3 regions of the Methylorubrum sp. POS3 genome follow, and region 1 is predicted to be linked to each of the others. Evidence: predicted binding sites of a transcription regulator. Region 1 holds the regulator's gene; each other region holds the start of a gene.
The links. Region 1 encodes LexA, which represses DNA repair genes until DNA is damaged. Its sites were predicted from a motif close to TGTTCNNNNTGTGTTCNG; they were not measured.
Positions count from the first base shown of each region.

Region 2: ssb (single-stranded DNA-binding protein) is a predicted target of LexA. The motif match lies at 1,082-1,099, and genes of this name have one in related genera.
Region 3: OWC43_RS09485 (PA0069 family radical SAM protein) is a predicted target of LexA. The motif match lies at 1,124-1,141, and genes of this name have one in related genera.

Region 1 is NZ_JAPRBT010000001.1:4,006,930-4,010,201, forward strand. It holds gene OWC43_RS18435 (ComEC/Rec2 family competence protein) at 1-1,524, shown strand, start outside; gene lexA (transcriptional repressor LexA) at 1,518-2,246, opposite strand; gene OWC43_RS18445 (DUF1236 domain-containing protein) at 2,440-2,688, opposite strand; gene OWC43_RS18450 (hypothetical protein) at 2,685-3,272, opposite strand, start outside.
Region 2 is NZ_JAPRBT010000001.1:295,928-299,199, reverse strand. It holds gene OWC43_RS01440 (NADP-dependent oxidoreductase) at 1-957, shown strand, start outside; gene ssb (single-stranded DNA-binding protein) at 1,240-1,785, shown strand; gene OWC43_RS01430 (hypothetical protein) at 2,109-2,639, shown strand; gene OWC43_RS01425 (hypothetical protein) at 2,787-2,912, shown strand.
Region 3 is NZ_JAPRBT010000001.1:1,986,429-1,989,700, forward strand. It holds gene OWC43_RS09475 (hypothetical protein) at 49-405, shown strand; gene OWC43_RS09480 (hypothetical protein) at 422-940, opposite strand; gene OWC43_RS09485 (PA0069 family radical SAM protein) at 1,178-2,278, shown strand; gene OWC43_RS09490 (ribonuclease HII) at 2,291-2,929, opposite strand; gene OWC43_RS09495 (glycosyltransferase family 4 protein) at 3,051-3,272, opposite strand, start outside.

The DNA.
Region 1 (3,272 bases):
ATCGACGAGGCCCGCAATCACCTGACTCGGCGCATCGCGGACGCGATCGGTGGTCAGGCCGGCGCGGTCGCGGCGGCGCTCGTGACGGGCAAGCGCGGCCTAATTACGGAGGAGACCAACCGCGTATTACGGGCGGCCGGTATCTATCACGTCGTTTCCATTTCCGGATTGCACATGGTGCTCGCGGCCGGCGTGGTGTTCTGGTTGGTCCGGGCCGGCCTCGCCCTGGTACCGATCCTTGCCCTTGCCTTCCCCATCAAGAAGATAGCGGCCGGCACCGCGATGGTCGGCGTGACCGCCTATTGCGCTTTCTCCGGCTGGGACGTCGCCGCCGAGCGTGCTCTCATCATGACCTTGGTCATGTTGGGCGCGGTTCTGGTCGACCGGCCGGCGCTCAGCATGCGCAATCTTGCCCTCGCCGCGATCCTCGCCCTCGCCCGTGAACCTGAAGCGCTGCTTGGTCCGAGCTTCCAGATGTCGTTTGCGGCCGTGGCCGGACTGATCGCCTGTGCGCCCCTCCTCGATGGAGCGTCGTTTCGACGGGAGCGCGATTCAGCGCTGTTGCGTATCATCTCACGATGTCTGGCTGTCGGCGTCGGCACGCTCGCGACGACGTTGGTTGCTCAGTTTGCGACAGCGCCTTTCGCGACCTACCATTTCCAGACCATCCAGCCCTTCGGCCTCATTGGCAATGCGCTGACGCTTCCGCTCGTCTCGCTCGCGGTGATGCCCGCCGCGGTCCTGGGGATGATCGCCTATCCCTTTGCCCTCGACCGGCCGGTCTGGTGGGTCATGGGCCTCGCCGTTCGCGGGATGCTCGACATCTCGGAATGGATCACGGGCTTCGGCCAATCGACGGTCGTACTCCCGGCGTTTGGCGCTGGCGCGTTGGTGCTGCTGGCGCTAGCCCTGCTGCTCGCGACCTTGCCGGTTTCACGTCTGCGCGGGCTCGCTATCTTGCCCGCAGCAATCGGCCTTGCCGCCGCTGCAACACCGGCGCGCTTCGACCTCTACATCGATCGCGACGGCGCCGGAGCGGCGATCCGAGGGACGGATGGACGCCTTGCTGTACTCGGGCGTCCGCCGACCTTCGTGCTCGAACAATGGTTGAAAGCCGACGGTGATGCTCGCTCGGCCGCCTCTCTCAACGGAGGCCCCGAACCTCGTTGTGACAGACTCGGCTGCACGATGACCACCTTCGATGGACGGACGGTCGCGCTGGTGCTCGACAAACGCGCCTTTGAAGAAGATTGCGCCCGTGCCGATATCCTCATCAGCCGATTGAGGCCGCCACCGAACTGTCGCGCACCCCTGAGAATCGACAAAAATTATCTTGAAACACACGGAGCGACAGCGATCCGGCTTGGGGCACCCCATCCCGAGATTGTCACGGCCCGTAGCAGTCAGACGCCACAGCCTTGGCAAGCTCGACCGGTCGCTGTGGCGCCAGCGACCAATCCAGCCTCACCAGAGACAGGATCAGCCGTAGATCCCGGCGTTACGGAGATGGACTCGCTTCAGTAACGGCGCACGAGACTGACGAGCTTGCCTTGGATGCGGACCCGGTCCGGTCCGAGAACCCGGGTTTCGTAGGCAGGGTTTGCCGCCTCGAGCGCAATCGAGGAGCCGCGACGGCGCAGGCGTTTCAGCGTCGCCTCCTCGTCGTCGATCAGGGCCACGATGATATCGCCGTTATTGGCGGTTTCCTGCTTGTGGATCACCACCAAGTCGCCGTCGAGGATACCGGCCTCGATCATCGAGTCACCGCGGACTTCGAGGGCGTAATGCTCACCACCGGCCAAAAAATCGGGCGACATCGCAATCGTGTGACTCTGGCTTTCGATCGCCGAGATCGGCGTACCGGCGGCGATGCGGCCCATCACCGGCACGATGACCGGTCGGCCCTCGCCGTCCTGCGCTTGCAGCAGAGGAGCCTTCGGCGCGACCGGCTTACCGGCAAGTCCGCCCTCGACCACACTCGGCGTGAAGCGGCGCAGCTCGGCTGTCGGAACAGCTGGCTTGGCGGCGGGTGCCTCCGGCATCCGCAGAATTTCGAGGGCACGCGCTCGATTCGGCAGCCGACGCAGGAAGCCCCGCTCCTCGAGCGCCATGATGAGCCGGTGGATGCCCGATTTCGACTTCAGGTCGAGAGCATCCTTCATCTCGTCGAACGACGGAGGTACGCCGCTCTCCTGCATCCGTGACTGGATGAATTGAAGGAGTTCGAGTTGCTTGCGGGTCAGCATGCGGCACCTGCTGTCGCGTGCGGCATAGCCGCCGCCGGATCGTGGAAAACAAATCGCGAACAGGCTAGACGTTCCTATCCTGTTCTGCAAGTGCCGGCTTGGCCGTGTGATGCTGTCGATGCGCTGCGTGGACGGCATAAAAAAAGGCGGCGGAGCCGAAGCCCCGCCGCCCTGATCGGCTATTGAAGTCGGATCAGCCCGGGATGACGTCGACGATCTCGTAGGTGTCCGGGTCGATGATGACGATGTCGTCCCGCACGAGAATGAACTGGAATCCGCGATAAGCCGGGACCAGCGTCAGGATCGTCGGCGGGAGCGGGTGCAGCGAGACCGACCGCGGAATCGCCGTGCCCACGTTCAGCGAGAAATTGACGTTGCTGACCGACCGGACGTTGGTGCTGGTGATCGACTGGCGGAACTCGGTGCGCTGCGTCGTATTCAAGCTCCGCGTCGCGCCACGAGCCTCGGAGACGTTGCCGCGTCCACCGCGGTCACCGCGCTCGGCGCCGTCACGGCCACCGCGATCACCCCGCTCGGCACCATTGCGATCACCGCGCTCGGCGCCATCGCGACCGTTGCGGTCGCCACGCTCGGCACCATCGCGGCCGTTGCGATCGCCGCGCTCGGCACCGTCCCTGCCGCCCCGCTCGGCACCGTCGCGGCCACCACGCTCACCCGCCGCGTCTTGGCCGCCGCGTTCGCCGGCGTTCTGACCACCGCGTGCACCCTTCTCGCCCGGCGCACCGCTGCGGGTCGCACCGCCCGCACCGCCGGGCTCACCACCCCGCATTGCGCCACCGGCTCCGCTAGAACCGCCAGAATCGCCACCGCGCATCCCGCCGCCGGCACCACCGGCGCCGCCCGCGCCGCCGGCCTCACCGCCGCGCATCGCGCCGCCACCGGCTCCGCCGCCCGCGCCGCCGGCTCCGCCACCGGCAGCCCCGCCGCCGGCACCACCAGCACCGACGCCTGCGCCGCCACCAGCACCACCGCCCGCGCCACCACCGGCTCCGCCGCCAGCCCCAC
Region 2 (3,272 bases), 3.7 Mb from region 1:
GAGCATTTCCGCCTGGAGGAGAACCGCGTCAACGCGCTGCGGGATGGCGAAGTCCTGCTGCGCACCCGCTTTCTCTCCCTCGACCCCTACATGCGCGGGCGCATGAGCGCGGCGAAATCCTATGCCAAGCCGGTGGAGATCGGCGAGGTGATGGTCGGGCAGACCGTGAGCGCGGTCGAGGCGTCCCACCATCCGGCCTTCGCGGTCGGCGATCTCGTGCTGAGCCCTGCCGGCTGGCAGGACTATCTCGTATCGGACGGGCACGGCCTGCAAAAACTCGATCCGGCCGACGGCGCGCCGAGCGCCTTCCTCGGAGTGCTGGGCATGCCGGGGATGACCGCCTATGCCGGTCTTCTGGAGATCGGGCGCCCGCAGGCGGGCGAGACCGTCGCGGTCGCCGCCGCCGCCGGCCCGGTCGGTTCGCTGGTCGGTCAGATCGCCCGGATCAAGGGTGCGCGAAGCGTCGGCATCGCGGGCGGACCGGAGAAATGCGCGTATCTCACCGAGACGCTCGGCTTCGATGCGGCGGTCGATCACCGCGCGCCCGACTTCCCCGAGGCGCTCGCCCGTGCCTGCCCGAGCGGAATCGACGTGTATTTCGAGAATGTCGGCGGGGCGGTGTTCGACGCGGTGCTTCCGCTCCTCAACGACTTCGCTCGCATCCCGGTCTGCGGCCTCGTCTCCGGCTACAACATGAGCGAGCTACCGCCGGGGCCGGACCGATCCCCGACCCTCATGCGCGCGGTGCTCACCAAGCGCCTGACGCTTCGCGGCTTCATCGTCTGGGATTTCGCGGAGTTGCATGACGGCTTCCTGCGCGATGTCGGCGGTTGGCTGAAAGCCGGTCGGGTCACGGCTCGCGAGGATATGGTCGAGGGGCTGGAGAAGGCTCCGGCCGCCTTCATCGGAATGCTGCGGGGCGCCAATTTCGGCAAGCTGGTGGTGAAGGTGTCGTGAGCCGTGATCACCGATCCCCATGGGAGGGCGCAGGGGTCGAACCGCGCACTTCCGTGGGGGGACGCGATGCCGGGCGTCGGTGTGACGAGAGGCTGTCTCGTCGCTCGATGCCTTGCCCGGTGATCAGAACAAAGATAGAACATCGTGACGCGCTGCGGCCCCCCGGTGTGAAGCGGGCACAAGCGGTGCGGACGGCTTGCTCCGGAGAGGTAGGATCGCCAAGGTCCAGGCCATCGCGGGCGAGAGAGGCCCTGTGAGATCGGATCGAATGGAGAGAGTGAGATGGCGGGCAGCGTCAACAAGGTGATCCTCGTCGGCAATCTCGGGCGCGATCCCGAGACGCGGCGCCTGTCCTCGGGCGACCCCGTGGTCAATCTGCGCATCGCGACGTCGGAGTCCTGGAAGGACAAGGCGTCGGGCGAGCGCAAGGAAAAGACCGAGTGGCACTCGGTCGTGATCTACAACGACAACCTCGCCCGCGTGGCGGAACAGTATCTGCGCAAAGGATCGAAGGTCTACATCGAGGGTCAGCTTCAGACCCGCAAGTGGACCGATCAGTCCGGCGCGGAGAAATACACCACCGAGGTCGTGCTGCAGCGCTTCCGCGGCGAGATGACGATTCTCGACGGTCGCGGCGGCGGGGGTGGCGGCGACTTCGCGGGTGAGGATGATCAGGGTGGCGGCCAGATCAGCCGCGGCGGTGATCGTGGCGGGCGCGACGAGTACGGCTCGGGTCGATCCTCGGGCGGCGGCGACCGTCGGCCTTCCGGCGGTGGCGGGGGCGGCGGCAAGCCGAACTACGACCTCGACGACGACATCCCGTTCTAGGGGCGTCCCGACGAGGCGGAGACCCGCTTCGCCGAGGATTGCAGCCTGTCCGGAATTTACTCCCCAACGCCTGCTATCCCAGGATCGGGAAAGCACCGGACAGCATTCGCTCTGTCATCTCAATGACCATCCTTCGGCTTCACGCGACCTGATCGCGGCGAAGCCGAAGTCGTTTTGTACGCAGCAATTCCGGTTCACGCCGATGGCTCCGGGCGCCATGCGAAGCGATCGCACCCGATCTCGCCTTGCCCATCCGCGACGAAACCATGCAATGGAAGGCCGGGCGAAGCGGAACGATAAGCTTGGCGATACGTTCTGCAAGCATGGAACACTACAAGTCCACCCTCGGCGTGACCGCCGCTGCAATATCCGCGCTGGTTCTGGCCGCCCAGATCATGCACGCGGGTCCCTTCGCCGCGTCGACGCCGCGTCCGGAGCGGGCGGTGGCCAGTCTCGATACGCAGGCCGAGCAGACGGCCTGGGTGAACCCGCCGATGCGCCAGCAGAGCGTACCAGCGACGGAGGTCGCGCAGACCCGTCCCGAGACAGTGGGCGCGAAGCCCGCCGAGGTATCGGTGCCCCCGGCTCAATCGATGTCCCAAGCCCTTGCACCGGTCGCGGCCCAGAAGCTAGAGCGGGATGTGCCGAGCGCCGCACGGAAATCGGCCTCGGCACAGAGGCGTAAGGCGGCCCAGCGACCGGTTCGCAGCCGCCATGCCACCCTCGAATCACAGGAAGCGGCGACGAATGCTGCCTCGCCGCCATCGGTGCCGGCTCAGGCGCCGACCGAGACGAAGCGCGTCGACCCGATCGGCGACATCATCCGTGGATTGGGCTTCGGCGGTCAGGGCTGAGCCCAACGACCCTCTCTGAGACCGCGCGCGGGAAGGCGCTCAAACGCGAACCCGCCTGCTGCCGAAGGGCAACAGGCGGGTTTCACGTGGTCGCTGCGGCGGATCGCACGGTGGCGGGGCCAGTCCCGCACCGTTAAGCGGCCGGACATGGATCACGCAGCCCTCGCCGTCATGGCTTCCGCCACCCTCTTTTCCGGCTTCGTCGTGCTGGTGGGGTGGCGCTGGAACTTCGTCACCGGATTGCGGCCGCTCACCAGTCCTGGTCAGGAATGAGCGGCCGCTACAACGCGGTTCTGCTTAGCTGAAGGAGCCGAATCCCTCGAAATCGCTCGTCGGCGCCACGACGCGGCCGGTTTCCGGAGCCGGGCCGGGCGTCTTCCCGCTCGCCGCCGACGCTTTGTTGAGGCCCGACAAACGGTGAGCCGACGCGGCGGGACGGCCATTCCGCTTCGGCGAAGATGAAGAAAGGCGGCCGATCGATTGGCTGTGGTCGCGCATTCGTTCTCACTTCCTGTAAGATGATGAGCAAAGCCGATACTTCGGATCGTGCAGGCAACGCAGCATATCTGCCCACGTTCCGGGCAGATCGCTGCCTATTCGGTCACACTGCGCCGGGGCACGCCACCGGTACGG
Region 3 (3,272 bases), 2.0 Mb from region 1:
ATCCCCCTCACGCCGCTCCGAAAGCCGCTTCAGAAAAGGATCGTCATCATGCGCACCACCGTGACCGCGCTCGCGCTCGCCCTTCTCCTGTCCGTCCCGGCCCACGCCGCCGGCCCCAATGGCGGCCGGGTGACCATGGCCGACGATCACCCGGTCGAACTCGTCGTCAGCGACACCGCGCTCACCTTCTTCGTCAGCCACGAGGACGGGAAGCCGATCGATACGGCGGGGGCCACGGCCAAGGCCTATATCCAAGTCGGCGGAAAGACCGAGACGCTGCCGCTGAAGGGGGCGGCGCCGAACCGCCTGGTCGGCGATCTCAAGGCGCCCATCCCCCAGGGGGCCAAGATCGTGCTCTCGGCCAAGGTACACGGGCACGGACTTCAGGCCCGGTTCGAGCCCTGACCGAAGGCAAGCGGGATCAGGCCCGCTCCAGCCGGGCCGTCAGCGACCGTGCCGTGAGGCGAGGGGCGAAGGGGAGTCCTGCCAGGACGGCCGAGCGGCGCACCACGTCGCCGGCCCGCGGGCGGCCGACGCCGACGATGCTCTCGACCCATGCGGCGAGGCGGACGGGCGGACGGGCATGGGGGCGCCGCATCCGGCCGAGCGCCAGATCGGGCCGGGCGGTGCCGACGAAGCGGTCGAGGCTGCGGATCCAGCCCTCCGACGGGATATCGCCCGCTTCCAGGCAGAGCAGCCAGTCCCGCCTAGCGGCCGCCGCCCCCGCGCTCCACGGATCGGTCCCGGGCGGCCGGACGACGAGGCTCGCTCCGCTGCCCTCGGCGATGGTCTCCAAGGCCTCGCTCGCCGTGTCCGTAACGATCACGGCGTCGCCCACGAGCCCCGCCGCCACGCCCGCGACGAGCGCGCTCAGCGTGTCGGCGAGGCTCTCGATCGCCGCGTCGGCGGGACGTCCCACGAGGATCAGGCCGGAGATCATCGGCGCGCCAAGTATCCTGTTCCTGCCGGGATGAAGGGTCGATGCTTTCGGTGTCGCGCCGCATCGGCCTTTCTGCCAGGGCCGGCCGCTACCATTCGGGCGATGCTCTAGGCCATGCCGGCTTCACTGGCGACAGGTGTGTATTTCCGGGGATGCACGAATCTTGTGCAGTCGCGGCGTTCATGTTCATGATATGTTCCTTAGAGATACAGAAAGGGACCAGGGACGATGGGGGGTATGCCGGATGCGGCTTCGGTTCGGCTCGCCGGCAACCGCGTCGCCGCGGAGGGGCGGCGCGGGCGCGGGGCGACCGCCAACCCGGACGGTCGCTTCGAGGCGGCGCGGCGCGAGGCGTTCGACGATGGTTGGCTTCCGGACGAGGCGACGTCCCGGCGCACGGAGGTGACGGTCGAGCGCGCCCGCACCATCATCACCCGCAACGCCTCGCCGGACATCTCGTTCGACCGCTCCATCAACCCCTACCGGGGCTGCGAGCACGGCTGCATCTACTGCTTCGCGCGCCCGAACCACAGCTATGTCGGGCTCTCGCCGGGGCTCGATTTCGAGACCAAGCTGTTCACGAAGCCCGATGCGGCCGCGCTGCTGGAGCAGGAGCTGTCGGCGCCGGGATACCGGCCGCGCACCATCGCCCTCGGCACCGCGACGGATCCCTACCAGCCGATCGAGCGGGAACACCGCATCACCCGCGCGGTGCTGGAGGTGCTGGCCCGCTTCCGCCATCCGGTCGGCATCGTCACCAAGTCGAACCTGATCCTGCGCGACCGCGACATCCTCGCCGAGATGGCGGCGCAGGGTCTCGTGAAGGTGGCGATCTCGGTCACCACCCTCGATCCGACTCTGGCCCGGCGGATGGAGCCCCGCGTTCCCCATCCGGGTAAGCGCCTGGAGGCGATCGAGGGCTTGGCCGCTGCCGGCGTGCCGGTGATGGCGATCGTCGCGCCGATCATCCCCTCGCTCAACGATCATGAGATCGAGGCGATCCTGGAGACGGTACGGGCGGCGGGCGCCCGCGAGGCATCCTACGTGCTGCTGCGTCTGCCGCACGAACTGGACGACCTCGTCGGCGACTGGTTCTCGGAGCATTATCCGGGGCGGCGCGAGCACGTGTTCTCGCTGCTGAGCGGTGCGCGGGGCGGCCGAGCCTACGATGCCACCTTCGGCACCCGCATGATCGGGCAGGGCCCCTATGCCGACCTGATCCGCCGGCGCTTCGCCCTGGCCAAGCGCCGGCTGGGATTCCCGGAGGAGCCGCTGCGGCAGACGACCGAGCTGTTTCGCCCGCCGCCGCGGGTGGGGGAGCAGCTGGCGCTGTTCTGAGCCGACGGCACCTCAGGAGGAGGATGCGAGGGGGATCGATCGGTGCGGGACGCCGTCCCCGAACCGCCCCGTGAAACTCACGCGGTGATGGGGGCTGCGGCCGAGCGTCGAGAGGCCGGCGAGATGGGCGGCGGTGCCGTAGCCGGCATTGCGCTCCCAGGCATAGGCGGGGTGCCGCTCGGCGAGCCGGCGCATCAGGTCGTCGCGAAAGGTCTTGGCGACGATCGAGGCGGCGGCGATCTGCGGCACGAGCCGGTCGCCGCCGATCACCGCGCGGCAGGGCTGGGTCAGGCCGGGGATCGTGTCGCGGCCATCGACCAGCACCGTCCCGTCGATCGACAGGCGCTCCACCGCCCGGCGCATGGCGTCGAGGGTGGCGGCGCGCACGTTGATCCGGTCGACCAGGGCCCGCGATCCGGCGGCCAGGGCCACCCGGGCCCGCGCGCGGATCAGCGGCGTCAGCGCCTCGCGGGCGGCGCGGTCGAGGCGCTTGCTGTCGTCGAGGCGGGCCAGCAAGTCGGGCGGGAAGGCGAGAGGATCGAACCACACGGCCGCGACCATCACCGGCCCGCACAGGGCGCCGCGCCCGACCTCGTCGCAGCCGATCACGGCCGGATAACGCGCGGCGAGGGCGGGATCGAAAGGACGCATGCTGTTTGGATGAACCGGGCGAGGGAATAGCGCGAGGAGATTGTGGGCGGGGACCTGTCTCGCATCCCGGCCGGTGCCGGTCATCCCATGAGCCCCGAAAAAGCGGAGGACGACGCTCCGCTCAGGCGAACCGCTTGCCTTCGGCCTCATCCCGTCCCGTCAGGTCCGGTGGGGCCGCATCCCCTTCGTCGATGCGCCCGCCCGTCGCCACGCGCCGTCGCGCGTGCATCGGGCCGACGGCGTGGGCGAGGACGATGTTGTCGAAGAACTGGTTTGCGCTCTCGGCCCAGGTGTAGCGCAGCGCCTCCTGCCGGCAGCGCGCCCGCGGCACGTTGAGCGCCGC